2 regions of the Psychrobacillus sp. FSL H8-0484 genome follow, and region 2 is predicted to be linked to the other one. Evidence: a T-box and tRNA genes for the amino acid it is inferred to sense, from the RefSeq annotation. Region 2 holds a T-box; the other holds one or more tRNA genes.
What was found. A T-box is a leader RNA that pairs with one kind of tRNA and senses whether it is charged. The one in region 2 lies ahead of pheS (phenylalanine--tRNA ligase subunit alpha), so its partner is inferred to be a tRNA-Phe.
Positions count from the first base shown of each region.

Region 1: it encodes a tRNA-Phe, which carries the amino acid that the T-box ahead of pheS (phenylalanine--tRNA ligase subunit alpha) is inferred to sense. The anticodon was not compared.

Region 1 covers NZ_JBBOSZ010000001.1:3,023,008-3,038,441, reverse strand. Annotated here, with positions in the region: gene MHH81_RS14840 (iron-containing alcohol dehydrogenase) at 1-1,029, shown strand, start outside; gene MHH81_RS14835 (cation diffusion facilitator family transporter) at 1,054-2,043, opposite strand; gene MHH81_RS14830 (MgtC/SapB family protein) at 2,060-2,779, opposite strand; rRNA gene MHH81_RS14825 (16S ribosomal RNA) at 3,407-4,960, shown strand; rRNA gene MHH81_RS14820 (23S ribosomal RNA) at 5,196-8,124, shown strand; rRNA gene rrf (5S ribosomal RNA) at 8,249-8,364, shown strand; tRNA gene MHH81_RS14810 (tRNA-Val) at 8,411-8,486, shown strand; tRNA gene MHH81_RS14805 (tRNA-Thr) at 8,500-8,575, shown strand; tRNA gene MHH81_RS14800 (tRNA-Lys) at 8,584-8,656, shown strand; tRNA gene MHH81_RS14795 (tRNA-Leu) at 8,680-8,764, shown strand; tRNA gene MHH81_RS14790 (tRNA-Gly) at 8,782-8,856, shown strand; tRNA gene MHH81_RS14785 (tRNA-Leu) at 8,872-8,960, shown strand; tRNA gene MHH81_RS14780 (tRNA-Arg) at 8,982-9,058, shown strand; tRNA gene MHH81_RS14775 (tRNA-Pro) at 9,066-9,142, shown strand; tRNA gene MHH81_RS14770 (tRNA-Ala) at 9,158-9,233, shown strand; tRNA gene MHH81_RS14765 (tRNA-Met) at 9,262-9,335, shown strand; tRNA gene MHH81_RS14760 (tRNA-Ile) at 9,342-9,418, shown strand; tRNA gene MHH81_RS14755 (tRNA-Ser) at 9,431-9,523, shown strand; tRNA gene MHH81_RS14750 (tRNA-Met) at 9,592-9,668, shown strand; tRNA gene MHH81_RS14745 (tRNA-Asp) at 9,672-9,747, shown strand; tRNA gene MHH81_RS14740 (tRNA-Phe) at 9,770-9,845, shown strand; tRNA gene MHH81_RS14735 (tRNA-Gly) at 9,853-9,926, shown strand; tRNA gene MHH81_RS14730 (tRNA-Ile) at 9,933-10,009, shown strand; tRNA gene MHH81_RS14725 (tRNA-Asn) at 10,014-10,088, shown strand; tRNA gene MHH81_RS14720 (tRNA-Ser) at 10,092-10,182, shown strand; tRNA gene MHH81_RS14715 (tRNA-Glu) at 10,189-10,260, shown strand; tRNA gene MHH81_RS14710 (tRNA-Ser) at 10,380-10,472, shown strand; tRNA gene MHH81_RS14705 (tRNA-Met) at 10,675-10,751, shown strand; tRNA gene MHH81_RS14700 (tRNA-Asp) at 10,755-10,830, shown strand; tRNA gene MHH81_RS14695 (tRNA-Phe) at 10,852-10,927, shown strand; tRNA gene MHH81_RS14690 (tRNA-Gly) at 10,934-11,004, shown strand; tRNA gene MHH81_RS14685 (tRNA-Ser) at 11,085-11,175, shown strand; tRNA gene MHH81_RS14680 (tRNA-Glu) at 11,183-11,254, shown strand; gene MHH81_RS14675 (1,4-dihydroxy-2-naphthoate polyprenyltransferase) at 11,777-12,688, opposite strand; gene MHH81_RS14670 (isochorismate synthase) at 12,842-14,203, shown strand; gene menD (2-succinyl-5-enolpyruvyl-6-hydroxy-3-cyclohexene-1-carboxylic-acid synthase) at 14,196-15,434, shown strand, end outside.
Region 2 covers NZ_JBBOSZ010000001.1:2,872,500-2,887,933, forward strand. Annotated here, with positions in the region: gene hutU (urocanate hydratase) at 1-1,026, opposite strand, end outside; gene MHH81_RS13980 (sigma-54 interaction domain-containing protein) at 1,392-3,104, shown strand; gene MHH81_RS13985 (NUDIX hydrolase) at 3,217-3,714, opposite strand; partial or broken gene MHH81_RS13990 (GrpB family protein) at 3,745-4,218, opposite strand; gene MHH81_RS13995 (hypothetical protein) at 4,387-4,695, opposite strand; gene MHH81_RS14000 (NUDIX hydrolase) at 4,724-5,134, opposite strand; gene MHH81_RS21385 (hypothetical protein) at 5,247-5,327, shown strand; gene MHH81_RS14005 (MFS transporter) at 5,324-6,469, shown strand; gene pheT (phenylalanine--tRNA ligase subunit beta) at 6,703-9,114, opposite strand; gene pheS (phenylalanine--tRNA ligase subunit alpha) at 9,127-10,164, opposite strand; T-box leader at 10,335-10,567, opposite strand; gene MHH81_RS14020 (TrmH family RNA methyltransferase) at 10,624-11,388, opposite strand; gene sspI (small acid-soluble spore protein SspI) at 11,577-11,783, shown strand; gene MHH81_RS14030 (S-layer homology domain-containing protein) at 11,959-14,124, opposite strand; gene argF (ornithine carbamoyltransferase) at 14,359-15,324, opposite strand.

The DNA of each region.
Region 1 (15,434 bases), 150 kb from region 2:
GGCTTATACGATCAAGTCATGAATAGTTTAAAGCAGGCTGATTTCAAAGTCTTTGAGTTAGCTGGTGTTGAACCAAATCCAAGACTTTCTACCGCAAAACGTGGAGCAGAGATTTGTAAAAAAGAAGGAATTGATGTTGTCTTAGCGGTTGGTGGCGGTTCTGTTATTGATTGTACAAAACTAATTGTAACAGCAGCGAAGTATGACGGTGATCCATGGGATCTTGTAACACAAAAAGCATTTCCGAAAGATGCACTTCCATTCGGTACCATTTTAACCTTAGCTGCTACAGGCTCTGAGATGAATGCAGGCTCTGTTATTACGAATGAAGAAACGCAAGAAAAGTACGGATGGGGTAGTCCTTTTAACTTCCCGAAATTTTCAATATTAGATCCAGTAAATACTTTTACAGTACCACTGGATCAAACAGTTTATGGTATTGTGGATATGATGTCTCATATGTTTGAACAATATTATCACAATGCAACAAATACACCTGTTCAAGACGAGATGATAGAGGGCGTTCTTCGTGCTGTTATTGATACTGCTCCAAAACTTATAAGGGACTTAGGGAACTATGAGCTTCGTGAAACAATCTTATTCGCTGGAACTATGGGATTAAACGGATTCTTACAAATGGGATATAACGGTGACTGGGCAAGCCATAATATAGAACATGCAGTATCAGCAGTGTACGATATTCCTCACGCAGGAGGCTTGGCTATCATTTTTCCAAGATGGATGCGCTATAATTTGAAAGTAAATCCAGAACGATTTGCGAAGTTAGCAACAAACGTATTTCATGTGAATCCTACAGGAAAGTCTGTAGAAGAAGTTGCACTAGAAGGTATTGACCGCTTAGCAGAGTTTTGGGCTTCATTAGACGCCCCAACAAATTTAGCGGATTACCATATTGATGGTTCTAAAATTGACCTAATGGTTGAAAAAGCGATGGCACGTGGAAATTTCGGTAACTTTAATCAATTAAATGCAGAAGACACGAAACAAATATTAACTGCATGTTTATAAAAAAGAAAAACACATGACTGGAAATCAGTCATGTGTTTTTAATACAGTTCGAGCATCCTTATGGGTCCAGTCTTGAACGCCATCATCTTCATCAAATGAGATGATTACATCTGTAACGCCCTGTTGACTTAAAATAAGGTCTTTTAATACATCACGGATGTCGTCTAGTTGTGCAAAGGTAAGGGTCGGATCGATTTCTGCAACTAACTTCACGTGCAAAAATTCTCCTTCTTTTATTACTTCTAATTCTTGAATATCTTTTACCTGTTCGTTTTCTGAAACGATAAGTGCTATATGAACAAGCATTTGCTCATCTGTTTCACCTAATGCGCCTCGTGCATTATCTAAGAAAACTTTTCCTACAACATAGAACATCATAAGTCCAATCATTATTGAAGCAATACCCTCTGCTTGTAAAAATCCTGTAAAATGAGAAATCAGTACCGCCACGAATGCCAGTACACCACCAGATGTAGCGACTAAATCTTCCATAAATACAAGTTTTGTAGCAGGTTTAGCACGTTTCAAATGAGCGATACTAGTTGTAAGCGGAGAAAGGAATGATGTTCCTTTAACACCAACATCGTGTAAGATTTCTTTTCCAGCCTTATATAGAACTACTGTTTCCAAGATGATACCAATTCCTAAAACGATAAGTGAGATAGCGACACCTGTTGATTCTGCTGGATGTTGGATGTGGTGCCAACCTTCTTTAATCGTCTCATATGAAAGGATACCAACCAAAATAACGGCTCCTAAACAAACGAGATTCACTAGTCTTCCAAAACCGTTTGGAAATTTGGGCGTAGGTGCTTTTTTGGATAATGCCGAGCCGATAAACACAAAAAACTGGTTAGCTGCATCTCCAATTGAGTGCATCATTTCTGCAAACATAGCTACATTACCTGTGAGAAAAAATGCTCCACCTTTTAAAGCAGCTATAATTGTGTTAACTATTGCTGCAATTAAGGAAGGTTTGTTTCCTCCTTTTAACAGTCTAAAAAATTCTCCCATATGTTAGCTCCTTTTGTTAAATAGATTCTACTTCTACAGTTTCGATGAACTCCAGATTTATGATGGAGTGATAAAATTCAACAGTATTTTTTTGGGTAAGTATAGATAATCGAATATAAATCTCATGCTTAACAATATTATTGTCTAAAATGATATCTTTAATCCGAATACTTTCTATATAGAAGCCATTAGCTTTTAAATACTCATACATTTTAGTAATACTGTCTGTATTTGAAACGACCACTTTTAATGATAATTCCTTGGATCTCAGTCTTTTTGGTCCAATTTTAGCTAAAAGCGGAGGAAGAACCTCAATACCAATTAAAACAATAAAAACGCTTAAAGTAGCTTCTAAATAAAAACCTGCTCCAATTGCAATTCCAATCCCACCAGCTCCCCAAATCATGGCAGCGGTTGTCAAGCCGCTAATGCTATCGTTTCCTTTACGCAAAATAACGCCAGCACCAAGAAAACCTATACCACTTACAATTTGAGCAGCTAAGCGTAGTGGATCCATTGTAATGTTAACACCTTCATGTCCATGGGCTTTGTATGCTGATTCTATAGATATGTATGTTAACAAACAGCTAAAAGTAGCGATAACTATACTTGTCTTTAATCCAATCGGTTTCTTCTTTAGTTCCCTCTCTATACCTATTATTAAACTTAATACTGCTGCAAAAGATAATTTAAATATGATTTCTGTACTTCCGTTTAAATTGGCAAACCAATCCATGATGTATACCTCCTCTTCACTTGCGATATATAACAATATGTGAAAATCGAATTCTTATTCTTACATACCCTTTTAAAAGATGTATCACTTACCTCATTAGAAAAGGGTGTTTCATTGAACGTATATTTTATAATCTATATTAATAAAGTACTTAGTTTAGTAGAAAAGCTAAAAGCTGTACGAGGAGAGTGTAATGTTCATTAGTGGAAGTTTGATTGAAGTGGTAATGTAATCAAATGAATAAGGAAGAAAAGTGTTTATAAGAAATCAAATTTCCATTTAAGTATATGTATTAATAGGAAATAGAGCTATTAATGAATTAAATATACCTTTTTAATAAAAAAGGGTTGCTTTTTATTTTATAAACATGTATATTAATACTTGTCCTTCGGAACGAGAGTTAAACAAATTTAAAAACTTTAAAAAAATGTTTGACATCACATTCGAAAGAAGTTATACTAATAAAGTCGTCAAAACGAGACAACAACATGAACATTGAAAACTGAACATGCAAAACGTTAAGAAATATAGTTTGAAAGACTAACTCCAGTTAGTCCAAAAACAAAACAATTTTTGACATCATTTAATGATGATGCCAGCAAAACAAATGAGCTTTTTAAGTTCTCTATTATGGAGAGTTTGATCCTGGCTCAGGACGAACGCTGGCGGCATGCCTAATACATGCAAGTCGAGCGAATGACGAAGAAGCTTGCTTCTTCTGATTTAGCGGCGGACGGGTGAGTAACACGTGGGCAACCTGCCCTGTAGATTGGGATAACTCCGGGAAACCGGGGCTAATACCAAATAATCCATTTCCTCACATGTGGAAATGTTAAAAGACGGTTTCGGCTGTCACTACAGGATGGGCCCGCGGCGCATTAGCTAGTTGGTAGGGTAACGGCCTACCAAGGCGACGATGCGTAGCCGACCTGAGAGGGTGATCGGCCACACTGGGACTGAGACACGGCCCAGACTCCTACGGGAGGCAGCAGTAGGGAATCTTCCACAATGGACGAAAGTCTGATGGAGCAATGCCGCGTGAGTGAAGAAGGTTTTCGGATCGTAAAACTCTGTTGTAAGGGAAGAACAAGTACGAGAGTAACTGCTCGTACCTTGACGGTACCTTATTAGAAAGCCACGGCTAACTACGTGCCAGCAGCCGCGGTAATACGTAGGTGGCAAGCGTTGTCCGGAATTATTGGGCGTAAAGCGCGCGCAGGCGGTCCTTTAAGTCTGATGTGAAATCCCACGGCTCAACCGTGGAAGGTCATTGGAAACTGGGGGACTTGAGTACAGAAGAGGAAAGCGGAATTCCAAGTGTAGCGGTGAAATGCGTAGAGATTTGGAGGAACACCAGTGGCGAAGGCGGCTTTCTGGTCTGTAACTGACGCTGAGGCGCGAAAGCGTGGGGAGCAAACAGGATTAGATACCCTGGTAGTCCACGCCGTAAACGATGAGTGCTAAGTGTTAGGGGGTTTCCGCCCCTTAGTGCTGCAGCTAACGCATTAAGCACTCCGCCTGGGGAGTACGGTCGCAAGACTGAAACTCAAAGGAATTGACGGGGGCCCGCACAAGCGGTGGAGCATGTGGTTTAATTCGAAGCAACGCGAAGAACCTTACCAGGTCTTGACATCCCGCTGACCGTTCTAGAGATAGATCTTTCCCTTCGGGGACAGCGGTGACAGGTGGTGCATGGTTGTCGTCAGCTCGTGTCGTGAGATGTTGGGTTAAGTCCCGCAACGAGCGCAACCCTTGATCTTAGTTGCCAGCATTTAGTTGGGCACTCTAAGGTGACTGCCGGTGATAAACCGGAGGAAGGTGGGGATGACGTCAAATCATCATGCCCCTTATGACCTGGGCTACACACGTGCTACAATGGACGGTACAGAGGGTCGCAACCCCGCGAGGGTGAGCTAATCCCATAAAACCGTTCTCAGTTCGGATTGTAGGCTGCAACTCGCCTACATGAAGCCGGAATCGCTAGTAATCGTGGATCAGCATGCCACGGTGAATACGTTCCCGGGCCTTGTACACACCGCCCGTCACACCACGAGAGTTTGTAACACCCGAAGTCGGTGGGGTAACCCTTACGGGAGCCAGCCGCCGAAGGTGGGACAGATGATTGGGGTGAAGTCGTAACAAGGTAGCCGTATCGGAAGGTGCGGCTGGATCACCTCCTTTCTAAGGATATATTACGGAATACAGATCTTTATCTGTATCTTAACGTTTTGCAGTTCAGTTTTGAATGTTCATTTTTATGAGCATTTGAAAACTTGTTCTTTGAAAACTGGATAAAACGACATTGAAAGAAATAAATTCAAGAAATTCGATTTATAATCACTTCGGTGATTATAGATTGTGTAGTACTTTTAACTACTAATTTTGAATGGACTCCAAGTAATTGGAAGCCATATTAGGTTAAGTTAATAAGGGCGCACGGTGAATGCCTTGGCACTAGGAGCCGAAGAAGGACGGCACTAACACCGATATGCTTCGGGGAGCTGTAAGTGAGCTTTGATCCGGAGATTTCCGAATGGGGAAACCCACTGTTCGTAATGGAGCAGTACATTTACGTGAATACATAGCGTATCTGTGGCACACCCAGGGAACTGAAACATCTAAGTACCTGGAGGAAGAGAAAGAAAAATCGATTCCCTGAGTAGCGGCGAGCGAAACGGGAATAGCCCAAACCAAGAGGCTTGCCTCTTGGGGTTGTAGGACACTCTACATAGAGTTACAAAGGAATGAGCTAGACGAAGCGATCTGGAAAGGTCCGCAGGATAGGGTAAAAGCCCCGTAGTCAAAAGTTCATTCTCTCTTGAGTGTATCCTGAGTACGGCGGAACACGTGAAATTCCGTCGGAATCTGGGAGGACCATCTCCCAAGGCTAAATACTACCTAGTGACCGATAGTGAACCAGTACCGTGAGGGAAAGGTGAAAAGCACCCCGGAAGGGGAGTGAAATAGATCCTGAAACCGTGTGCCTACAAGTAGTTAGAGCCCGTTAATGGGTGATAGCGTGCCTTTTGTAGAATGAACCGGCGAGTTACGATTACATGCAAGGTTAAGTTGAGAAGACGGAGCCGCAGCGAAAGCGAGTCTGAATAGGGCGAATGAGTATGTGGTCGTAGACCCGAAACCAGGTGATCTACCCATGTCCAGGATGAAGGTAAGGTAACACTTACTGGAGGTCCGAACCCACGCACGTTGAAAAGTGCGGGGATGAGGTGTGGGTAGCGGAGAAATTCCAATCGAACCTGGAGATAGCTGGTTCTCTCCGAAATAGCTTTAGGGCTAGCCTCAAACGTTAAGAATCTTGGAGGTAGAGCACTGTTTGGACTAGGGGCCCATCCCGGGTTACCGAATTCAGACAAACTCCGAATGCCAATGATTTATGTTTGGGAGTCAGACTGCGAGTGATAAGATCCGTAGTCAAGAGGGAAACAGCCCAGACCACCAGCTAAGGTCCCAAAGTATTTGTTAAGTGGAAAAGGATGTGGCGTTGCTTAGACAACCAGGATGTTGGCTTAGAAGCAGCCATCATTTAAAGAGTGCGTAATAGCTCACTGGTCGAGTGACGCTGCGCCGAAAATGTATCGGGGCTAAACAAATCACCGAAGCTGTGGATTGATACCTTTGGTATCAGTGGTAGGAGAGCGTTCTAAGGGCGTTGAAGTCAGACCGGAAGGACTGGTGGAGCGCTTAGAAGTGAGAATGCCGGTATGAGTAGCGAAAGACGGGTGAGAATCCCGTCCACCGTATGACTAAGGTTTCCTGAGGAAGGCTCGTCCGCTCAGGGTTAGTCGGGACCTAAGTCGAGGCCGATAGGCGTAGACGATGGACAACAGGTTGATATTCCTGTACCACCAAACCACCGTTTGAGTAATGGGGGGACGCAGAAGGATAGGGTAAGCGTGCTGTTGGTTATGCACGTCCAAGCAGTAAGGTGTGAATGTAGGAAAATCCGCATTCTATAACATTGAGCTGTGATGGCGAGGACTTAGTCCGAAGTTCCTGATTTCACACTGCCAAGAAAAGCCTCTAGCGAGGTGATAGGTGCCCGTACCGCAAACCGACACAGGTAGTCGAGGAGAGAATCCTAAGGTGAGCGAGAGAACTCTCGTTAAGGAACTCGGCAAAATGACCCCGTAACTTCGGGAGAAGGGGTGCTCTTTTGGGTGAATAGCCTAGAAGAGCCGCAGTGAATAGGCCCAGGCGACTGTTTAGCAAAAACACAGGTCTCTGCAAAACCGTAAGGTGAAGTATAGGGGCTGACGCCTGCCCGGTGCTGGAAGGTTAAGAGGAGTGCTTAGCGCAAGCGAAGGTGCGAATTGAAGCCCCAGTAAACGGCGGCCGTAACTATAACGGTCCTAAGGTAGCGAAATTCCTTGTCGGGTAAGTTCCGACCCGCACGAAAGGCGTAACGATCTGGGCACTGTCTCAACGAGAGACTCGGTGAAATTATAGTACCTGTGAAGATGCAGGTTACCCGCGACAGGACGGAAAGACCCCGTGGAGCTTTACTATAGCTTGATATTGAATTTTGGTGCAACTTGTACAGGATAGGCAGGAGCCTTAGAGCCCGGAGCGCCAGCTTCGGAGGAGGCGTCGGTGGGATACTGCCCTGGTTGTATTGAAATTCTAACCCATACCCGTAACCCGGGTAGGAGACAGTGTCAGGCGGGTAGTTTGACTGGGGCGGTCGCCTCCTAAAGTGTAACGGAGGCGCCCAAAGGTTCCCTCAGAATGGTTGGAAATCATTCGAAGAGTGTAAAGGCAGAAGGGAGCTTGACTGCGAGACCTACAAGTCGAGCAGGGTCGAAAGACGGGCTTAGTGATCCGGTGGTTCCGCATGGAAGGGCCATCGCTCAACGGATAAAAGCTACCCCGGGGATAACAGGCTTATCTCCCCCAAGAGTCCACATCGACGGGGAGGTTTGGCACCTCGATGTCGGCTCATCGCATCCTGGGGCTGTAGTCGGTCCCAAGGGTTGGGCTGTTCGCCCATTAAAGCGGTACGCGAGCTGGGTTCAGAACGTCGTGAGACAGTTCGGTCCCTATCCGTCGTGGGCGTAGGAAATTTGAGAGGAGCTGTCCTTAGTACGAGAGGACCGGGATGGACACACCGCTGGTGTACCAGTTGTTCTGCCAAGAGCATCGCTGGGTAGCTATGTGTGGACGGGATAAGTGCTGAAAGCATCTAAGCACGAAGCCCCCCTCAAGATGAGATTTCCCATTACGCAAGTAAGTAAGATCCCTCAAAGACGATGAGGTAGATAGGTTCGGGGTGGAAGCGTGGCGACACGTGCAGCTGACGAATACTAATCGATCGAGGACTTAACCAAATTAGAATTTACAGAATTCAATGTCTTTTATCCAGTTTTGAAAGAATAATTTTATTTTAAAAAAATACTTGTAATTTTCTACACAGTTGTTATAATAAAACTTGTCTTTCATTAATTATTCAAGTCTAGTGATGATGGCGAAGAGGTCACACCCGTTCCCATACCGAACACGGAAGTTAAGCTCTTCAGCGCCGATGGTAGTTGGGGGTTTCCCCCTGCAAGAGTAGGACGTCGCTGGGCTTGCGATAAGTACATAATAGTAACTTGTTATGAATTATATTACCCAGGAGGATTAGCTCAGCTGGGAGAGCATCTGCCTTACAAGCAGAGGGTCGGCGGTTCGAGCCCGTCATCCTCCACCATATATTTACTCCTGCCGGAGTAGCTCAACTGGTAGAGCAACTGACTTGTAATCAGTAGGTTGAGGGTTCAAGTCCTTTCTCCGGCACCATTTCTTTCGAGCCATTAGCTCAGTTGGTAGAGCATCTGACTTTTAATCAGAGGGTCGTAGGTTCGAATCCTACATGGCTCATCACTTTTAAGTGAATTATGTATGCGGGTGTGGCGGAACTGGCAGACGCACTAGACTTAGGATCTAGCGCCGCAAGGCGTGGGGGTTCGACTCCCTTCACCCGCACCATTTAATTTAATAACCGAGCGGAAGTAGTTCAGTGGTAGAACACCACCTTGCCAAGGTGGGGGTCGCGAGTTCGAACCTCGTCTTCCGCTCCAAAGATTCATTTAAGTGCCGGGGTGGCGGAACTGGCAGACGCACAGGACTTAAAATCCTGCGGTAGGTGACTACCGTACCGGTTCGATTCCGGTCCTCGGCACCATTTTTTAAAAAAAGAATTTAAGCGCCCGTAGCTCAATTGGATAGAGCGTCTGACTACGGATCAGAAGGTTGTGGGTTCGACTCCTGCCGGGCGCGCCATATATATCGGGAAGTAGCTCAGCTTGGTAGAGCACTTGGTTTGGGACCAAGGGGTCGCAGGTTCGAATCCTGTCTTCCCGACCAGTTATTATTACATTTGGGGCCTTAGCTCAGCTGGGAGAGCGCCTGCCTTGCACGCAGGAGGTCAGCGGTTCGATCCCGCTAGGCTCCACCAAATAATATTAAATTATAAAAAATATCATGGCGGCGTAGCTCAGCTGGCTAGAGCATTCGGTTCATACCCGAAAGGTCGTGGGTTCGACTCCCTCTGCCGCCATCTTAAGGACCTTTAGCTCAGTTGGTTAGAGCAGACGGCTCATAACCGTCCGGTCGCAGGTTCGAGTCCTGCAAGGTCCACCAACACAATAATACGGAGGAATACCCAAGTCTGGCTGAAGGGATCGGTCTTGAAAACCGACAGGCGGGTCATACCGCGCGGGGGTTCGAATCCCTCTTCCTCCTCCATTTTAACTTGTTGTTAGTGGAATTAAGAAAAAGATTGTCTTAATAAAAGCTTTGACGTATATTATTGTCGCGGGGTGGAGCAGTTCGGTAGCTCGTCGGGCTCATAACCCGAAGGTCACAGGTTCAAATCCTGTCCCCGCAACCAAATGGTCCCGTGGTGTAGCGGTTAACATGCCTGCCTGTCACGCAGGAGATCGCCGGTTCGATCCCGGTCGGGACCGCCATTTTTTTTGAAAATACATATGTGGCTCAGTAGCTCAGTCGGTAGAGCAAAGGACTGAAAATCCTTGTGTCGGCGGTTCGATTCCGTCCTGAGCCACCATAATAATGCGGGTGTAGTTTAGTGGTAAAACCTCAGCCTTCCAAGCTGATGATGAGAGTTCGATTCTCTTCACCCGCTCCAAATAATGGGCCTATAGCTCAGCTGGTTAGAGCGCACGCCTGATAAGCGTGAGGTCGATGGTTCGAGTCCATTTAGGCCCACCATTATTCCGAAGTAGCTCAGTGGTAGAGCAATCGACTGTTAATCGATTGGTCGTAGGTTCGAGTCCTACCTTCGGAGCCATATGGGGAAGTACTCAAGTGGCTGAAGAGGCGCCCCTGCTAAGGGTGTAGGTCGGGTAACCGGCGCGAGGGTTCAAATCCCTCCTTCTCCGCCATATGTTGGCCCCTTGGTCAAGCGGTTAAGACACCGCCCTTTCACGGCGGTAACACGGGTTCGAATCCCGTAGGGGTCATATTTTTAAGTGGAAAGTAATCACTTGCTTGATTACTTTTTTACTTCCAAGTAGCTAGTATGGCTAAAGGATTTTATTTATAGATTTAGGTCATACAGCTATTATACACACAATAATACGGAGGAATACCCAAGTCTGGCTGAAGGGATCGGTCTTGAAAACCGACAGGCGGGTCATACCGCGCGGGGGTTCGAATCCCTCTTCCTCCTCCATTTACAACTTATTGTTTGTTGATGAAACACTTAAAAAATAGTTTAGTATATTCTTTTTGAAATGACACTTTTAATATTATTGTCGCGGGGTGGAGCAAATCGTCAAACGAAGATGACGATTAACACCGATGCAGGCAAAGCCGAAGCAGGTGTCCAACTTTCTTCGAGCGTAGTAAAACTTAAACTGCAAGTATAATATTGTCGCGGGGTGGAGCAGTTCGGTAGCTCGTCGGGCTCATAACCCGAAGGTCACAGGTTCAAATCCTGTCCCCGCAACCAAATGGTCCCGTGGTGTAGCGGTTAACATGCCTGCCTGTCACGCAGGAGATCGCCGGTTCGATCCCGGTCGGGACCGCCATTTTTTTAAAAATACATAAGTGGCTCAGTAGCTCAGTCGGTAGAGCAAAGGACTGAAAATCCTTGTGTCGGCGGTTCGATTCCGTCCTGAGCCACCATAATATGCGGGTGTAGTTTAGTGGTAAAACCTCAGCCTTCCAAGCTGATGATGAGAGTTCGATTCTCTTCACCCGCTTAAATTAATTGGTCTATGCACAGTTAGTTAGAGTGCACGCTTCATAAGTGTGAGGCCAAGGATTCGATTTCGAATCATATGGGGAAGTACTCAAGTGGCTGAAGAGGCGCCCCTGCTAAGGGTGTAGGTCGGGTAACCGGCGCGAGGGTTCAAATCCCTCCTTCTCCGCCATATATTTGGCCCCTTGGTCAAGCGGTTAAGACACCGCCCTTTCACGGCGGTAACACGGGTTCGAATCCCGTAGGGGTCATCATTTTAAAGAAAAAGGTAATCATTCATTTGATTATCTTTTTTTTTGTAGAAAAGTATGGATATTTATTTTATATCTTTCTTCAGTAGTTGATTTCTATTAAGCTTACTCTACTTGGAATAACTTTGTTTGTGGAGGCAAGAAAGATATGAAATAACAGGACCAACTCTTTTAATTCACCATTTAAGAAGCAAATTTTATAATTATTCCACCAGTAAATGCCTTAATGATTGTACTGATTAACAAAGTGTTTGCAGCACCGGCCATGAATGATGTATTCGTGATTAATAAATGGAACAAGTGAGGATCAACAGAAAGCGTACTAACCCTATTAAGTACGAAAACCTTCCCTAAGCTTAAAATGACTATAATCCGAAGGATTTGTCTTACATATAAATTGGAGCTGATATGCGCGGATTCTACCGCAAATTATATGCTAAAAAACAACAGTAAAATATAATAGCGTCTTCAACTAAAAATGCTAGGAAGGTATATACCTTCCTAGCATTTTTATTGTTCTACTTAGATGAAATACCCTATAAGTAAGCCTATTCCAAGTAAGAAAACAAAAATAGTATTTGTGAGTGCAGTATCTTTCATTGCAAGCCCGACCTCTAGAGGGTTTTCTTTTTCTTTAAATAGTTTTATTGCATGCATTGGTTTTTTTATACTTAACAGTACAAGTAAAGCAAATGGAGTAACAACTTGCATCAAGACTAAACCTACTATCCAAAGGTAGGAAATGATAAAGAAGGAAGACAAAACCTTAATGGCATTTTTTCTTCCGACAAGAATTGCCATAGTTTTTCTGCCACCTTCCTTATCTTCCACTAAATCTCGAATATTGTTAGATAGCATGATAGCCGCTACAAGCAACGCACTTGGTATGGAGATTAAAATGGCTGAGTTAGGGATCGTACCAACTTGAATGAATGTTGATATAAGAACAATTAACATTCCCATGACTACACCACTAAATAGCTCCCCAAACGGAGTATATGCTATCGGGTAAGGTCCACCAGTATATAAATATCCTATTAGCATACTAACCGCTCCTACAACTAGTAACATCCAGGAAGACTCGTAACAAATATAGATACCTAGTAATGCTGCAACTCCGTATAGTAATAATGCTAATTGCATGACTGTTTTCGGTTTAACACCGTTTCGAACGATTGCACCGCCAATACCAACCGACTCTTCACTGTCTAGACCGCGTGCAAAGTCGTAGTATTCATTAAACATATTTGTAGCAGCCTGTATAAGCAAACAAGCAAATAACATAGCTAAAAATAATAGCCAGTTAATATTGGTGTCATAAAGAGCAATCATTGTTCCTAAAAATACCGGAGCAAATGAAGCAGTTAATGTATGAGGTCTTGTTAATTTCCACCAAATCCGCCAACCCTTATCGGCTTGAAGTTCATGTGACATAGGTTTTTTCTCTCCTTTAAAAGAATCAACCTCAATTTTAGCACATATTTGTTGCTAAATGTGTGCCGAAAAGTGTAGAAAGAGGTATGATTAAAGGTAGAGTATTTTAATAGATAAATTTATCAGTAAGTTATATTTACGGAGGTCATATTTATGCCGAAAACCACCGGTCAAATGAAAACAACATTACGTTTTTATACAGAAACAATAGAAGTATCTAGATTGTCCGCACATGCATTTTTTGAGGCGGGGGACGAATCTTATAAAGGAAAACGTTTTTTCTGGCAAAATAAAGAGAAGACTTTTACTTTAGTTGGATTAGGACACGCTCATATTTTCTCGAATGAATTAGAAGATACACGATACAGTGACATTGCAACTAAATGGAAAGAGATATGTCAAACCTCGTTAAAAGAGAAAGTGGATGTATCTCCAATCCTTTTTGGTGGCTTTTCCTTTGATCCAAAAAATAAGATTGCTTCTGAATGGGATACATTTCCTTCTAGTTTTTTTGTTGTATCTACATTTCAGTTGGTGATCAAAAATGAACAAGCTTATGTAAGTATTAATTATATTACAAATGAAGAAGAGAGTTCAGAAGCATTTGAACGATTACGTATGGAACGTGATGCCTTAATACACACTGCACAAGTAAAAGAACTTAAGGTCCATGCAAAACCTAGTTTAATCGGAAGAGAAGATCGATTGAAAGATGAATATTTGCAAGCGGTGGAAGAAGTTACGAGTCAAATTCGAAACAATGTAGTAAATAAAGTAGTAATTGGCCGATCGTTAAAGCTGACGTTCGACGATACATTTGCTTCCTCAACAGCTATTTATAATGCATCGATGGAGCAACCAGAAAGTTATTTATTTGGGTTAGAAAAAGATGATAAAATCTTTTTTGGTTCAACACCAGAGCGATTAGTAAAAGTAGAAAATGGACATGTTCAATCAGCAGGTCTTGCTGGTTCTGTTAGACGCGGAAAAAATTCCATGGAAGATAAAGAACTTGGGGATAGTTTACTTTCCGATCGTAAAAACTTAGGGGAACATCAATTTGTAGTAGATATGATACGGAAAGTATTTAACCAATATTGTGAAGATGTAAAAATTCCATCTAGACCAAAACTAATGAAAATAAGAGATATTCAGCATTTATTTACTCCTATTGAAGGGAAAATAAAAAAAGAGGCTTCCTTGTTTGAGTTTGTAGAATCTTTGCATCCTACACCTGCACTAGGTGGAGAACCTCGGAGAGAGGCAGTAGCTATTATTAGAGAATCGGAACAGATGAATCGTGGGTATTACGCAGCACCAATTGGTTGGATTAATGCAGAAGGCGACGGAGAATTTGCAGTTGGAATTCGCTCTGCATTACTAGAAAATCAACATGCTTATTTGTTTGCGGGCGGAGGAATAGTTGCGGAATCCTCCTCATTAGAGGAATTTGAAGAAACAAGAGTGAAGTTTCGACCAATGCTCCGAACACTTGGAGGAAATATGAATGAATAATATGGAGTATTTGACGTCTTATGTCAATCAATTTGTAGAAACAATAAAAAGAACAGGTGTAGAAGATGTGGTCATATGTCCAGGCTCTAGATCTACACCATTAGCATATGCATTTGCAAAAAGTGAAGGTTTTCAATTTTATCGTCAAATTGATGAACGTTCAGCTGGTTTTTTTGCATTAGGAATAGCAAAAGCAAAGAAAACGCCAGTTGTTTTATTGTGTACATCGGGAACAGCTGCCGCCAATTTCTTTCCTGCTATAGTGGAAGCTTATTATGCGCGGGTTCCATTACTTGTTGTTACAGCGGATCGCCCACATGAGTTACGTGAAGTAGGAGCACCTCAAGCGATTGACCAAATCCATCTGTTTGGAAAGCATGTAAAGTGGACTGTCGATTTTCCAATTCCGGAGGATAATGAAGAAAGTCTACCTTTTATAGAACGTCATATCTATCGTGCTGTTTCTACATCAAAAACTTCCCCTATGGGTCCAGTTCATATTAATGTGCCATTTCGCGAGCCCCTACTTATCAATTTGGATCAGCATCATTCTGCGTTACAAGTTAGTAAGGTGGAAATGGGGCAGCTTGTACCAGGGGAAGAGTTTATTCATTGGTACAAGGGTATTTTGCAAAAAGAAGAGAAGGGTTTATTCATAGTTGGTGATTCACTTCATACAACGGAAGGTTTTTGGGAATTTGTTAAAACGGTCCAATGGCCGGTATTGGCAGATCCATTATCTAATTTACGTAGCTCCGTTCCGGAAGATTGTATGCATTTATGTATTGATCAATATGATGCGCTGTTAAAAGAGAGTTCATTTAAAGAAAATGTTGTTCCGAATGTTGTCGTTCGATTTGGAGCACAACCAGTTTCAAAACCGCTCACACAATTTTTAAAAGCATGTAAACCAACCGTGTTTATAGCAGTAGATGAAAGTCCTATTTTCCGTGATTCTCTTCATATTGTGACGCATCATGTTCAAGTAGAAGCAACATCTTTATGGATTCCAATCCAAGATAAGCAAACGTCTAATTACTTAGAAAATTGGTCGAAAGCGAATGAAATTGCTACGACTCATATCCAAGCTTATTTAGAAATGGAAGAGGATGAAGGGGCACTTGCAGGTACATTATTCGAATCGCTACCAAACGGTGCGGATTTATTTGCAAGTAGTAGCATGCCAATTCGCGATGTAGATACATTTTTCAATAAAACATCCAAAGATATT
Region 2 (15,434 bases):
GGCTACGAAACCTGGAAGACGCTTCGCTTCTTTTGCATCCATGCCTGCATCGATACATTCTTTACGATGGCTTGTACCGTATTCGAACGAGTGAACACCTAGATCCATGAATTTAATTAACGCTTTTAATTCGCGGACCATCGTTTCACGTGCTTTTTCTAAATACAATTCGCGATCTGAATCACGAAGCTCTTCAGCTTCTTGGACTGTATAGCCCGATGGCAAGTAAGAAATTGGGTCATGTCCTGGTGTCATGGAAGTAGAGATATCCGGCAACCATCCTTTTTCAAGTACTTCTTCATAAATATCTGCGGCATTTCCTACAACAGCGATACCTAGTGGTTTACCTGCAGCCGCATATTCTTTTGCCTTCGTAATTGCTTCTTCTAAAGAATTAGCCACCTCATCGATAAACCCTTTGTCGATACGACGTTGAATGATTTCAATATTCGAATCACAAAGAATCGCTACTCCTCCGTGCATTGTCATCGCACGTGTTTGGTTACCACCCATTCCCCCTGCACCAGCAGTTAAAAGGATTTTCCCAACAAGTGAGTCATTGTAATGCAGGCGGGCAATCGCAGAAAGTGTTTCAAACGTTCCTTGAATTACCCCTTGTGTACCGATATATTCCCATGGTGCTGCTGTATAGTTGGCGTAAATAGTTAAGTTTTTGTCTTGTAAATCATAAAATGTTGGCCAGTCTGCTTTCATAATGTTTGTCGTTGCCATCACTACAGTCGGAGCATATTTATGTGTTTTGAAGATAGCCACTGGCATACCAGATTGCACGACAAGTGTTTCGTCATCTTCCAACTCTTTTAATGATTTCACTATTGCATGGTAGGATTCCCAGTTGCGGGCTGCTTTCCCGATTCCACCGTAGATAACAAGCTCTTCTGGCTTTTCTGCATTTTCCATATTATTTTCTAGCATGCGTAAAATCGACTCTTGTCTCCATCCTTTACAACGTAATACTGGACCTCTTTGTGCCTTTACTGAGTATAAGATTTCTGGTGTTGTCATCGATATTTCCTCCTAAAAGAATAATTTGTGTTTTACACTTTTATATATTGCAAGAGTCGTGCCAACTTTCTTCATTCGACAAAAAATAAAGTTAAATTTTCATATAATCGTGTCTCATCAGTGGTTATTTTTTTATTTTCATCATTGAATCAGTAAATCTTAAATGGTCTTCAGTGCAAAAAGACATTACAATAGCGCAGATATATTCGCATTATTAATCTAAAAATTCAGTAAATATTTTATAATTCCTTGCGGGCAATGCTTTTCATCTAGTGCAGATAAATTTTACATGCAGACTCTTCTAAATAATCAGAAGATTATGTTATACTATTGATAATTTTAATTTAGGAAGGAGTAAAACTACCTTGACTGTTGCGTCTATAGGATCGATTATAAGAAGTTTTGTAGATGGAGTGATTGCTTTAAACGAGCAACGTGAAATTCTTTGGCATGACATTAAAGAGGATATCCCTATTAATATTTCAAAAGGGATGACTATTAGTAGTTTTATGGAATGTGATAACAAACATTTTATAAACAATGAAACATTTCTTCTCGATTTAAACGGAAAACAATTATCGATTGTCGTCAAAGTTTTATCTACGGAGGATACTATTATTTTCTTATGTCTAAAAGATTTAACTAATGAAACGACTAATATGGAAGAGCGATTGTATTGCTTGGAAAAAATAATAGATTCTCTCGATGAAGGTGTCATGATGAGCAACTCTGAAGGAGAAATTACTTTATATAATGAAGCACAAGAAAAAATGGAGGGTTTAATCAGTCAAAATATTATAGGCAAGCATTTATGGTCTGTTTACAATTACAATCCACAATATTCCGAGCATAAGCATACAATTAAAACAGGAAAACCAATTTTCTCAAGGTATCGTGCACATTCTACCATCAACGGAATACCGAAATATGTAAACTATAGTACATATCCAATTCAAAAAGATGGAAAAACCATTTCTGTGTTTTCACTGAGTACAAATGAATCAAAGCTTAAAGACCGACTTCATCAAACAATCGAACAAAAAAGACAAGCAAATGTTACACACCAAGAGAAGGTCCATTCAAAGAACGGTACAATTTTTACGTTTAATGATATAAAAGGAAAAAGCCTTGTACTTTTAGATCTCATAAAGGAAGCCCAAAATGTATCTATCCATAATGCCGATACATTGATTGTCGGAGAGACGGGAACTGGCAAAGAATTGTTTGCGCAAAGTATGCATAATCATAGTCCTAGAGCTAATAAGCCATTCGTGGCAATAAACTGTGCTGCAATTCCGGAGAATTTACTGGAAAGTACTCTATTCGGAACAGTAAAAGGTGCATTTACTGGTGCAACGGATCAAATAGGACTGTTTGAATACGCTCAAGATGGAACCCTTTTTTTAGATGAAATTAATTCCATGCCTATTACTTTGCAAACCAAATTAATGCGTGTATTACAAGAAAGGTTAGTTCGAAAAGTAGGTTCTAATGATGTGGCACCTGTGAAATGTACTATTATTAGTGCATGCAACGAAGATCCGGAGAAACTGATTGCGGAAAATAAAATGCGCATTGACTTGTTTTATCGAATTGCACATACAAGCCTTTACATTCCTCCACTTAGGGAACGCATAGAAGATGTACATTTTTTTATAAATTATTTTTTAGATACATATCAAAGAAAACTAGCAAAATCAGTTCCAATACTTTCTAATTCATTACAAAAAAGTTTACTTCAATATTCTTGGCCAGGAAATATAAGAGAGTTAGAGCATATGATTGAAAACCTAATTATTCGTGTGCCTGAAAATGCTACAGCGATTGAAGTTAATCATCTTCCATCCTATATGCGAGGAAAGATATTAGTGGTGCATTCCACTACTTCATTCGAAGAAAGTAACGAAATAAAAAGACCTCTTAAAAAAATCTTTAAAAGTTCGGAAAAGCAACTAATTGAAACAACTCTGGTACAGTCGAATTGGAATGTATCACAGGCTGCCCAAAAACTTGGTATCACTCGGCAAAGCTTGCAATATCATATAAAAAAGCATGATCTTGAAAAACCTACTATTTGATTTATAAAAAAACACAGAATCGAAGTTTCTAAATCAAACTTCCTTCTGTGTTTCATTTAAGAGAACCATATATGAAAGACTATTATTTCTATACATTTAAAGAAATCTTTCTTTATTTCGTTTTCACTTTCCAATCATTATAATAAACCGCATCTAACCCTAAATCATTTGTTTTTAACCATTCAAATGCTTTCAACACTAAAGGTGATGCATTTTCAACGGATACCTCTTCTTCAGAAATCCATATAGCTCCTAGTGAGTCTTGGCCATCAAATTGTTCGGGCTCTATTAAACTGCCGCCTATTTGCTTAACTAAATAATATACAGCGATATGATGAACATCCGTCAAGCCTCTCCAGTTAGACGAAATCATGAAATCCGTGGTTCCTAGGTTTTGTATAATTTCAATTTCAAGACCTGTCTCTTCTAGAAACTCTCTTTTCATTGCAATTGTTAAACTTTCTCTTTCTTCTAAACTGCCCCCTGGGAGATCAAAACGATTTATGTAAGGACCTCCATTTTTATTGATAACTAGCAGCTTCTCATTTTGGACGCAAATACCATAGACACCAAATGCACGATGAAAATTTCTTTCCTTTTCATTACCCATATACCATCTAATTGCTTTTTGTTCGATCTCCATCGCTAATTGATCTTTTCCATTAATATACGACTCTACGTCATAAGGAAACTTCTTTGCTAACGCTTTTTTTAAATCTCCGTATTCTTTTGCATCATCATGATATACACGTAAGTAATCTCGAAATGCAAGATGTCGCTGAATTTCTGGATTTCCCGATTCATACATATGGACATGATGCGTCCGATTATCTCCACCTTTTTGGAAATATCTACGACCAGGAAGCCCATTTTCTCCTTTTGGTTCGTATCCTATAGCAAGCATTGCATGGTTATATGTATTAATTTTTGTTATATCCCGAACAACAGGCATTATATCGATAATTGGTTTTGCATATAAAGCCTGTACGGAAGTACTGCCAATATGGTGAATAGCGATGATTTCTGGACCAAAAATCGCTTGAAGCTGCTTTGCTTCTTCCTCAAACTTTTTCTTCCAATCCTCTGAATATGCTATTACCTCCACTTTGCGCATTCCTATCTTCCTCCCTCTATTTAAGAAGTTTCGTTAACATCTCCTTATGAATCTTTGAATAGTTAAGTAGATCAAAATTTCCTTCTGTATTACTAGTAGTAATTTTATTTGCTTGAGACCAAGCCAGGTTATACATCCATTCCCCCCTTTATTACTATTTTTTCTGAATCAATACAATGTCACATCTATCGTGAATAATGGAAGGTTGATTTTATTCAACCCATAAAGTTCTATAATTTCGGCTATTTCAGTTGGTCTTTCTACAACTATCGATATAGTATTACCTTGTACGATCGTTTCTCTTCCTGCCGCATCAAAAAGCACGTCTTCGTTTTCAATGCGACCATCTGAACAGAGATACATATACACCGCTACAGATGTATATTGAATAAGGATTCCTATTTCCTCTTCATCTATGAATTCGTCTTCCCCATCATTAATTTCTTCTTGATCCTCTTTTTTAAACAGATTAAACATCCTATCTTACTCCTTAACGTTATTTAGACTAGATTTGAAATATGTATGGAGCAGCTGATTTTAGTAAACCTTCTACTCCACCAGGATAATAAGGCATTAGTTCATTAGCAGTTTTCCTATCGACCCATTTTATTTCTGAAATTTCGTCCTCATACTGAATGAAGATTTCTCCTTCTATTACATTCACGAAGAAAGTTACAAATAAAACATGTTCTCCCTTTTGTTCAAAAAACTTTTCATTAATTGATACAACTTCCCCCACTTGTACTACTAATCCGGTCTCCTCTTTGACCTCACGAATAAGCGCTTGTTCCAAGGTCTCCCCATCTTCTACTGCACCCCCAGGAAGTGTCCAACTTGCTCCAATATTATGGACCATCAATACTTTCTTCGTATCCTCATTTAAAATCAACGCATACACGACATTTACTCTTCTCATTTTTAACTGTCACCCCTTAATACTACAAATTATAACAGATGGACTCTTCTGATTTATTAGTAAATTGAAAAATGGTCATTTATTACAATAAAAACAGCTTTTCGGTAGGAAAATCAGTTACAATAATCAATGGTATTATCTTAATAAAGATGGAAGGCAAGCATTTTTACCTCAGAAGGAGAAATTTTATTGAAAGTACAAGTATTATTAAAAGGTTATAATTTTTTGTTTTTCGGTTTACTTGCGCTCTTTATTCCATTTTTACCTGTATATTTGGGTGAACAGGGTTTATCGGCGAGCGAAATAGGTCTGATTATTGGAACGGGGGGCTTTGTGACGTTAATTGCACAACCGTTATGGGGTTTCATTAGTGATAAAACAAAAACAATTCGTAAGGTAATGCTATTACTCGTTAGTTTAACAGCAATTTTCGGTTACTTTTTATTTAACGTAGATAGCTTCATGTTACTTATTATTTTTGCACTGCTTGTTTATTTTTTCTTGATGCCAATTGATCCACTAACTGAAAGCCTCAATTTTACTGTTTCTGAAATGGCACGTGTTAGCTATGGGTCTATTCGTACATATGGTGCACTAGGTTATGCGGTGTTGGCATTAATTTCCGGCTTTGCAATGGATTATTTTGGTGTGAGCAGTGTATCTATTTTGTTTATTATAGTAGGAATTATTTCATTTGGAGTTATTTGGTTTATGCCAGAAGTACAAGCCTCATCAAAACCAGTGACAATGGAAGGCTTTAAACAAGTATTAAACAATAAAGAAATGCTTCTATTTTTAGCGTTAGTGTTTATTAGCGCTATACCGGCTCGTATGAACGATACATTTTTAGGCATTCATATAAAAGCACTTGGCGGGGACACTTCATTAGTAGGAATCGCCTTCTTCATAGCTGCAACAAGTGAAATTGTTATTTTTGCGTTAAGTTTTTGGTGGTTACGCAAAGGAAAAGAAATGGAAATCATCACGATTGCTACATTTTTTTACTTTTTACGTTTTTTGGCCTCAGGTTTCGTAACGAGTCCGATCGTTCTTACATTGCTACAAGTGTTACAAATGCTAACGTTCCCAATCTTTTACACCGCAGCAATTCAATACTTATATCAAATTATGCCAAAGGAATGGCGTGCTACCGGACAAACCATTCTTGCACTCTTATTTTTTGGATTATCGAGTATCATCGCATCTTATGCAGGTGGATATATTTATAATGAATTTGGTGGGCATTCGTTTTATTTCATCATTTCGGCTATGTCCTTCATCGGCGTGTTATTTGGTATACTATTGACGATTCGTAAACATAAATTAAATAAATAAACATAGGAGTAACACGAGTAATTCGTGTTACTCCTATGTTTATTTTCATATTGAACATACCCAAGATGGTCTAAAAATTTTCTATATGGACAGAAAAAAATTTATCCGGTCACATTTTTTCCTATCCGGTCAGAAATATTTTTATCCAGTCACATTTTTTCCTATCCGGTCACAAATATCAAATCAAATAAAAAAAGCAACACCATTATCGGTGTTGCTCTTGTTTATTTTTATTATCCTCGTAACTCTGCTCCTGCTTGCTCTGCAAGTGCTTTTAATACTTTGTTATGTGCATTTACTACTTCTTCATCTGTAAGGGTACGTTCTGGATCGAAGTATGTGAGAGAGAATGCAACCGATTTTTTGCCTGGCTCCATTTTTTCTCCTTCATATAAATCGAATAGATGCACACCTTTTAATAATCTTCCACCAGATAACTGAATAATTGCTTGTAGTTCACCAGTAGCTTTCTCGCTGTCCACTACTAATGCAATATCACGAGTAATGGATGGGAATTTAGAAACTGGTGCATAGTATAATGCTACATCTTCTTTATTTAATACTTTTGCTAGATTCAATTCCATTACATACGTTTCTTTTAAGTCACGTGCATTTTGCTCAGATGGGTGTAATTGAGCGATAAGCCCAATCTCTTCTCCAGCTAACTTGATGGAAGCAGTACGTCCAGGATGTAACCCGTCTACTACTGAACGTTCAAATGTAAGCTCACTTGTATGTCCAAGTAGTTCCATTAATCCTTCGACAATTCCTTTTAATACGAAGAAATCGACAACTTTTTTCTCACCTTGCCAGCTATGATCTAACCATTTACCTGCAATTACAGCGGCTAAATGCTCTTGCTCATGAGGTAAGCCTGATTCTGTTTCACCTAAGAATACGGAACCTACTTCATAAAGAGCAACTGTATCCGCTTGGCGAGCCGTATTATACGAAACAGCCTCTAGTAAATGCGGGATTAAGCTTTGACGAAGGATACTACGTTCTTCACTCATTGGCATTAATAACTCAGTTACTGGAGCAGTTTCTAATGCAAATTTTTGAGACATTTCTTTTGATGTTAATGAATACGTAATTGCTTGATAAAGACCAGCACTTTCCAAGTAAGCGCGAACTTGACGACGTTTTGCTTGATAAGATGTTAATCCACCTGGTTTTGATTCTTCCACTGGTAATGTCATTGGAATTTCATCGTACCCATACATACGAGCAATTTCTTCTACAATATCTTCTTTAATTTTAATATCTTGGCGACGAGTTGGTGCCTTAATATACAAGTATCCATTTGCCGCTTCGAAATCAAATTTAAGTCTAGTTAATATAGAAGTCATTTCTTCTAATGAAATTTTCATTCCTAAACGATTATTAATAAAGTCAGGCGACACAACTACTTCAGCTGGAGTTTTATCTAGCTCATCAACTACCACTGAACCAGCTAGGACTTCTCCACCAGCAAGCTCTGCAAGAAGACTTGCCGCACGTTCTGCAGCTGGAATAACACGATTCGGATCGACACCTTTTTCAAAACGGGCACTCGCATCACTACGTAAGTTATGGTCCTTAGAAGTTTGGCGAACGGATCCGCCTACAAAGTATGCAGATTCGATGACAACTGTTGTTGTTCCTTCATACACCTCTGAATTAGCCCCACCCATAACACCAGCAATAGCAACTGGCTCTTTGCCATTTGTAATAACTAAATGGTTGGATTTTAGCGTACGCTCTTGATCATCCAGTGTAACAATTTTTTCTCCTTCAGTTGCAAGTCGCACGACAATTTCTTTTGTTTCCAGTCGGTCATAATCAAATGCATGAAGTGGTTGACCATATTCCATTAGCACATAGTTCGTAATGTCTACAACGTTATTATGTGGACGAACGCCAGCTGCCATTAGGCGATGCTGTAACCAAAGTGGTGATTCTTTTATTACTACGTTTTTCACAACTTTTGCTACGTACATTGGATTTTCTATAGCAGCATCTACACGTAAGCTTAAGTAATCAGAAGCTTTCTCGTTACTTTCTGTGTAAGTTGCTTCTGGATATTTCATATCCTCCGATAGAATTGCCCCAACTTCATAAGCTACTCCAAGCATACTTAGAGCATCTGAACGGTTTGGTGTTAAGCCAAGTTCAAGAATTGTATCATCTAATCCAAGTAGTGGAAGTGCACTTTCTCCAGCAGTAGCTGTTTCTGGCAACACATAAATACCTTCTGCATAAGCTTTTGCTACCAGTCTGCCTTCAATTCCAAGCTCTTGAAGCGAACAAATCATACCATTTGATTCTTCTCCACGAAGTTTTGCTTTTTTAATTTTCATGCCACCAGGAAGCACTGCTCCTGGACGAGCAACGATTACTTTTTGACCAGCTGCAACGTTTGGAGCTCCACAAATAATTTGTGTTGTTTCTTCTCCAACATCTACTTGGCAAATATTTAATTTGTCTGCCTCTGGATGCTTCACACATTCCTTCACATAACCTACAACTACATTTGTCATACCGTGAGAGCGATCTATTACTGCATCGACTTCAATACCTGAACGAGTGATTTTTTCACCCAATTCTTTTGGATCAAGTCCTTGTGTATTCACATATTCTGCCAACCATTTCGTAGAAACTAACATGTCATTTCCTCCTTACACTTCTGTTCGGTGGAATTGCGATAAGAAACGCACATCATTCGTATAGAAATGACGAATATCTTCCACTCCATATTTCAACATTGCAATACGCTCTGGACCCATACCGAATGCAAACCCAGATAGTTTTTTCGAATCATAGCCAGCCATTTCAAGTACGTTTGGATGTACCATACCAGCACCTAAAATCTCAATCCACCCTGTTTTCTTACAAACGTTACAGCCACTTCCGCCACATTTAAAGCAAGAAATATCCATTTCAACAGATGGCTCTGTGAACGGGAAGAAACTTGGACGAAGACGGATTTCACGATCATCACCGAACATTTTCTTCGCAAAGACAGAAAGTGTTCCTTTTAGATCACTCATGCGAATATTTTCCCCAATTACAAGTCCTTCGATTTGTGTAAATTGGTGTGAATGTGTCGCATCATCATTGTCACGGCGGTACACTTTACCTGGACAAATGATTTTAATCGGCTTGCCTTCTTTTGCTTCCATTGTACGAGCTTGTACTGGAGAAGTATGTGTACGAAGAAGAATATCCTCTGAAATATAGAAAGAATCTTGCATATCACGAGCTGGATGACCTTTTGGCAAGTTTAAAGCTTCAAAATTATAATAGTCTTTTTCCACTTCCGGACCTTCCGCAATTTCATATCCCATGCTAATAAATAAATCTTCAATCTCTTCTACTACACGAGTAAGTGGATGATGATTACCTGTTTTCACTGGACGCCCTGGTAATGTTACGTCAATGGATTCTTTTTCTAACTGTTCTTGTATCGCTTGGTCTTGAAGCAATGTCATGCGAGCTTCTAGTACTTCTGTTACTTCTTCACGGACTACATTTACTAGTGCCCCCATTTTCGGACGTTCTTCTGCAGGAAGTTTACCCATTCCTTTTAGTAAGTCCGTAATCGGTCCTTTTTTACCTAAATATGCAACACGCACATCATTTAATTCTTTTACATTTTGAGAAGCTGCAATTTTTTGAATTGCTTCCTCTTTCAACTGTTGAAGTTGTGCTTCCATCTGATAATCCTCCTTAATCAAATTCGCCTTGGCGTAATGGAGTCCAGATTTTGCATCGAGCTAGCTCGATGACCTGCTTTGCAAATCTGTGACGTCCGCCAGAGGCTATGATTTCATTCAACATTACTCGGCTGAATGAAATTTTACAAAATAAAAAGCCCCGCCCCTATAAAAGGGACGAGGACTAATTTCGCGGTACCACCCTGATTATTGCACAAAAGTAAGTGCAATCACTCAATTCGACTAACGGCTCTACACCGGCACACCTTTACAGCAATCGCTGGTCCCGGTGGCAGCTAACGGGGTGAACTTCTATATGCATTCTCTATTTACACTTTCAGTCACGGTGTAAAATCCCTTTTTTCGAATCATCATATATACTTTTCCCGATCATAGCTTTTTCTATTTATCAAATTATAGTCTATTATACGTATTTTTAGACATATCTTCAAGTGCCTTTTATTTTAATGTTAATCCATATAGAAGAATTCCGGTTGCAACTGCTACGTTTAATGATTCAGCCTGACCTAAAAGGGGTACTATAATATTCTGATCCGTTTTCTGTAGTAGCTCTGTATGTATACCGCTTCCTTCATTCCCAACGATTAACGCAAACGTATCACCTTTTTTAACTGCATTAAACGGTGTAGAATTTTCAAATGCAGTTCCGAAAACTGGCACATGTCGATTTTTCAACTGATCCACCCATTCATGTAGATCCCCTTTTACTACAGGAATATGAAAATGAGATCCTTGTGCAGATCGTAGTGTTTTGGAATTATATGCATCCGCAGATCCTTTTCCAAGAATCACTGCGTCTATTCCTGCAGCATCTGCCGTACGTATCATTGTGCCAATATTACCTGGATCTTGAACGGCATCAATTAATAATAGGCGACTCCAGTTCGTTTGCTCTTGATCAACCACAGTTTGTTGTTTACAGTGAGCAAATATACCTTGTGTATGCTCTGTTTCAGCAAGTTCTTTTTTTATGACATCATTTATTTCAACCATTTCAATATTTTCTACATCCCAATTCACTGGAATCTCACTAGTATCACTTATCATAATCGTTAGCACATTTTCTTTTTGTTTAATTGCTTCCTCTACTAAGTGAAAGCCTTCTATAATAAATTCACCTGTTTTATCCCGTTCTTTTCTAACACTTAATAATTTTTTCCAATGCTTCACCAGTGAATTTTGTGGAGATTCAATTCGTTTCATTTATGTGTGACCGCCTTTTTTATAGATAACAAAGTATAGCTTTTCTACTTAGTATCTGTCTAGTTTATATGTAAAGCCGCTCATTGGAGACCGCTTAATAATACCTTACACTTTTCTTGATTAATTGTAACAAATTCATGTATAGCTTGCGAGAGTTTGGATAACATAATTGCGAGGAGTGATGAAAATTGGATTTTCAAATTCGAGAAGCTATAACTGCAAATTTGAAAGGTAATTCGACAACTGATATTCGAGAGGTAGTCGAAGATGCCATTCAAAGAGGAGAAGAACATTTACTACCTGGACTTGGAGTAATCTTTGAAAAATGGTGGAAAATGGCGGATGATACAAAACGAAATTCCGTATTAAATGAAGTGGCGACCGCATTCAAATAGAAATAATCCGTGAAGAATAATAACTCTTCACGGATTATTTTTTTCTTTTTTCGTCATAATAAAATCCCCTTTAAGTGAAGTGAGCACTTCCATGACAATACATGATTTGTTTAACGTCAATTAAAGGAGATAATTTCAGAGTTAGTCTCTTATTCTAATGATAAAAATATCTTTTTTATAATGCGTCCGTTTGCTCATTTCCTTCTGGAAGGTATTGCATTAACCCGATATCAGCTAATCCATTTTTAATTTTCGTTGTGTACCCTAGGTTCTCATTCGATAAATAGGATGCTTTGGAAGCAATCATTTCCTCCAGTAATGGTAAATAGGTTGGGTCTATATCTTTCCAAAGCTTATACGAATTAATTAAATCCTCTAAAGTAAGGTGCTTATAGTCGTCACCTTTATAATCTTGCACTGGAGAAATACGGTACCAAATATCCCCGTTATCTCGAATCCAATCATCCTTATCCTTTGCAATCGCTGTTTGAATGGCATGTGCCGCTTCTAAATATTTCTCATCATGAAACTCATTGTAAGCCATTAGTAATATATTCATACCTCCTAACACATGATTCATGGAAGCATGTGTTGTGGTATCTTGCACGACTGGGAAGTAATCAGAAATGTAATAAGATTCATCATCTACTGGAATGACATTGCCTTTACTTTTCTGTGATACAAGTAAGTCTGCATAATTACGAAGGGGCTCTTTTCCATTTTCAATTCCAAATGCATCCGCACTATTATAATAAAACAACGCAATTTGTTCATTAAAGCGTGTATCAATAAATGGAGCGGTAATTTCATATAAACTTTTCAAATACGTACTTGTTACTTCTGTTTCCCAATATCCCTTGTCACCTTTAAAGTTCTTTAAGTTAACAAAAGAATTATAGATTAAGTTCTCAAAATAACGGTCTTTTTGTTGATTATATAAGACTAATGCGCGATCCTCTTTTTGTAATAATAAAATTCGTCCGTATCCTTGACCAGACTCTGGCATTGGTTCGGTTGTTGTAGCCATTTTACTGTATTGACCGTCTGCGGTGTACCACTTATTACGCTTTTTGTAGTTCTCCGACGATTCGAGCATCCAGTTTTCCATATGCTCATTACTAGCAAATAATGGATTATCTGCATTCAAGTACCACTGTTCAACAATATCTTTACCTTCAGATTCCAATGTATGAATGGACATTAATGTCTCACCAACTTGTGCATACGATAACGCTTCTTTTTCAGCAAGCAAATCGCGCATATAGCTTTGTCCATTATTCGGATACGTTAAAGATAACTGTTTAGATATATACGATTGACCTACCATACGCTCTTCTACTGTACCATCTTGCTTCACAAAGCGAAGTAATCCTGTTGGATAAGACGTGATATCACTTCCAAAAACATCCTTACTACTGCGTTTAATTTCGTAGCGATCATAACGGAAGAGTTCTAATGAATCAACTTGATTTTCCTTTTGAATAACATCAACTGCTACAGCAGAGTTAGTTGGATTATCAATTTTGGAAAATAAAAAGTAATCCCCATTATCAAAAGAACGAACAGTTAACTCTATTGTCGCACCGTTCATACCTACATCATAGGTATAAACATTATCACGTGAAAATGAATTATCAATTCTTGTATGATTTGTAAACACAATATTTTCAGTCGATCTTAAATAAATTGGGTGTTCATCAAACGAAACTTTCATTAAATTTGCTTCTGAATGGAGTGGACTGTAATTATTTGAAAACGATAAATTCTTTAGGGAGTAATTCTTAATCGTATTTATGGCTCCACTTTTAACTAGTGCTTCATGTAACATAACTGCGAATGTAGCACGATCGATCGTATTATTCAAATTTGAGAAATTATTTTTATTAATGGAGGGTGTGCTAAGTAGGGATACTAATTCACTTTTTCCTTCAAGAAGCGAACTATTATTCTCCTCTGTTTCTGTCACGTTAATTGCGTGTTCTAGTGCAGCTTCTACTTGCTTCATCGTTACAAAGTCTTTCTTATCTCCCAAGAGATAATTACTTAACATATGTGGCTCTAGTTTAAATGCTTTTGTCAATACTGCTTCAGCTTCTTCGACTGTCACAAATAAATCGGGTCGAAATTGTAAATCACGATCCCCAGTCATTATTCCCATGTCTACAAGTTGCATAATTTCATTTTTTGCCCAGTATATATCGGAGACATCTGTAAATTTTGCGTCCATTGTAACTTCTTGAATCTTGTTGGTAGTATCACTAGCTGCAAGTACGTTTCCATAAGCATTCGGAATAAATACCATTAACAATATTGAAAATAATAAAATATAAATTGTTCTCATATTCTTTTAAAACCCTTTCCACTTTAATGTAATTAGTAGTATAACATTTATTTGGAAATATTGTTTTTAAATATCTATATTTAGGAATATTGTTACGTAACAAAAATAAAGAGTGATTCAGCGTCTCCCGAATCACTCTTCCTATGTAGCGATGAAGCCATCCATCTTGACGATCGACATCGCGTGTATATAGCAGACTGCTAGGCAAACCCTACCATCACATTCTGTTGTTCATTATGCCATTACGGAAGCAAGTACTGCTTTTTGAGCGTGCAAACGATTTTCAGCTTGTTGGAAAATATATGAGTTTGGCCCATCAATTACAGATGTAGCCACTTCTTCTTCACGATGAGCAGGTAGACAATGTAAAAACATATAGTCTGATTTTGCATTGGCTACTAGTTCATCATTGATCTGGAATTCTTTAAAGTCAGCAAGTCGTTTTGAAGCTTCTTCTTCTTGACCCATGGAAGTCCAGACATCCGTATATACCACATCTGCATTTACAACCGCTTCTAATGGATCATTTGAAGTAAATAGCGATCCTCCATATTCTAGTGCAATTGCCTTAGCTTTTTGAATGATTTCTTCATTCGCTTCATATCCAACTGGAGTTGCTACTGCAATATGCATACCCATGTATGCTGCAGCAATGACTAATGAATGTGCTACATTGTTTCCATCCCCGATATACGCAATTTTCAAACCTTTCGTATATCCCTTCACTTCATGAATGGTCAGGATATCTGCTAAAGCTTGGCATGGATGATAAATATCCGTTAATCCGTTAATGACAGGAATACTTGCATGCTCTGCCAATTCTCTCACCATTTCATGTGAATTCGCACGAATCATAATCCCATCTAAATAACCTGACAATACATGCCCCGTGTCATAAACCGATTCCCCACGACCGATTTGCAAATCACGTGCATGCATAAACATACCATTTCCACCTAATTGTTTCATGCCGACTTCAAACGAAATTCTAGTTCGTGTAGAATGTTTTTCAAAAATCATCCCTAATGTTTTACCTTCTAAAAGAGGGGGGCATTTCCCCGCTTTTGTTAGATTTTTCAAATCAACTGCAAGCTGAATTAAATCTTCTATCTCCTCTTTTGAGTAATCAAAAAGCGTCAATAAGTCTTTTCCTTTTAAACTGTCGACAATTTTTAAGTTCACCCATTCTAATAATTTCATTTATAAAAACTCCCCTTTTCGTATATTTATGTAATTATCATTATAATTATGAATAAACATAAAGTCAACTGAATTTTTATGCAAAAATAAAAAGAAAAGTGTATCAGGTT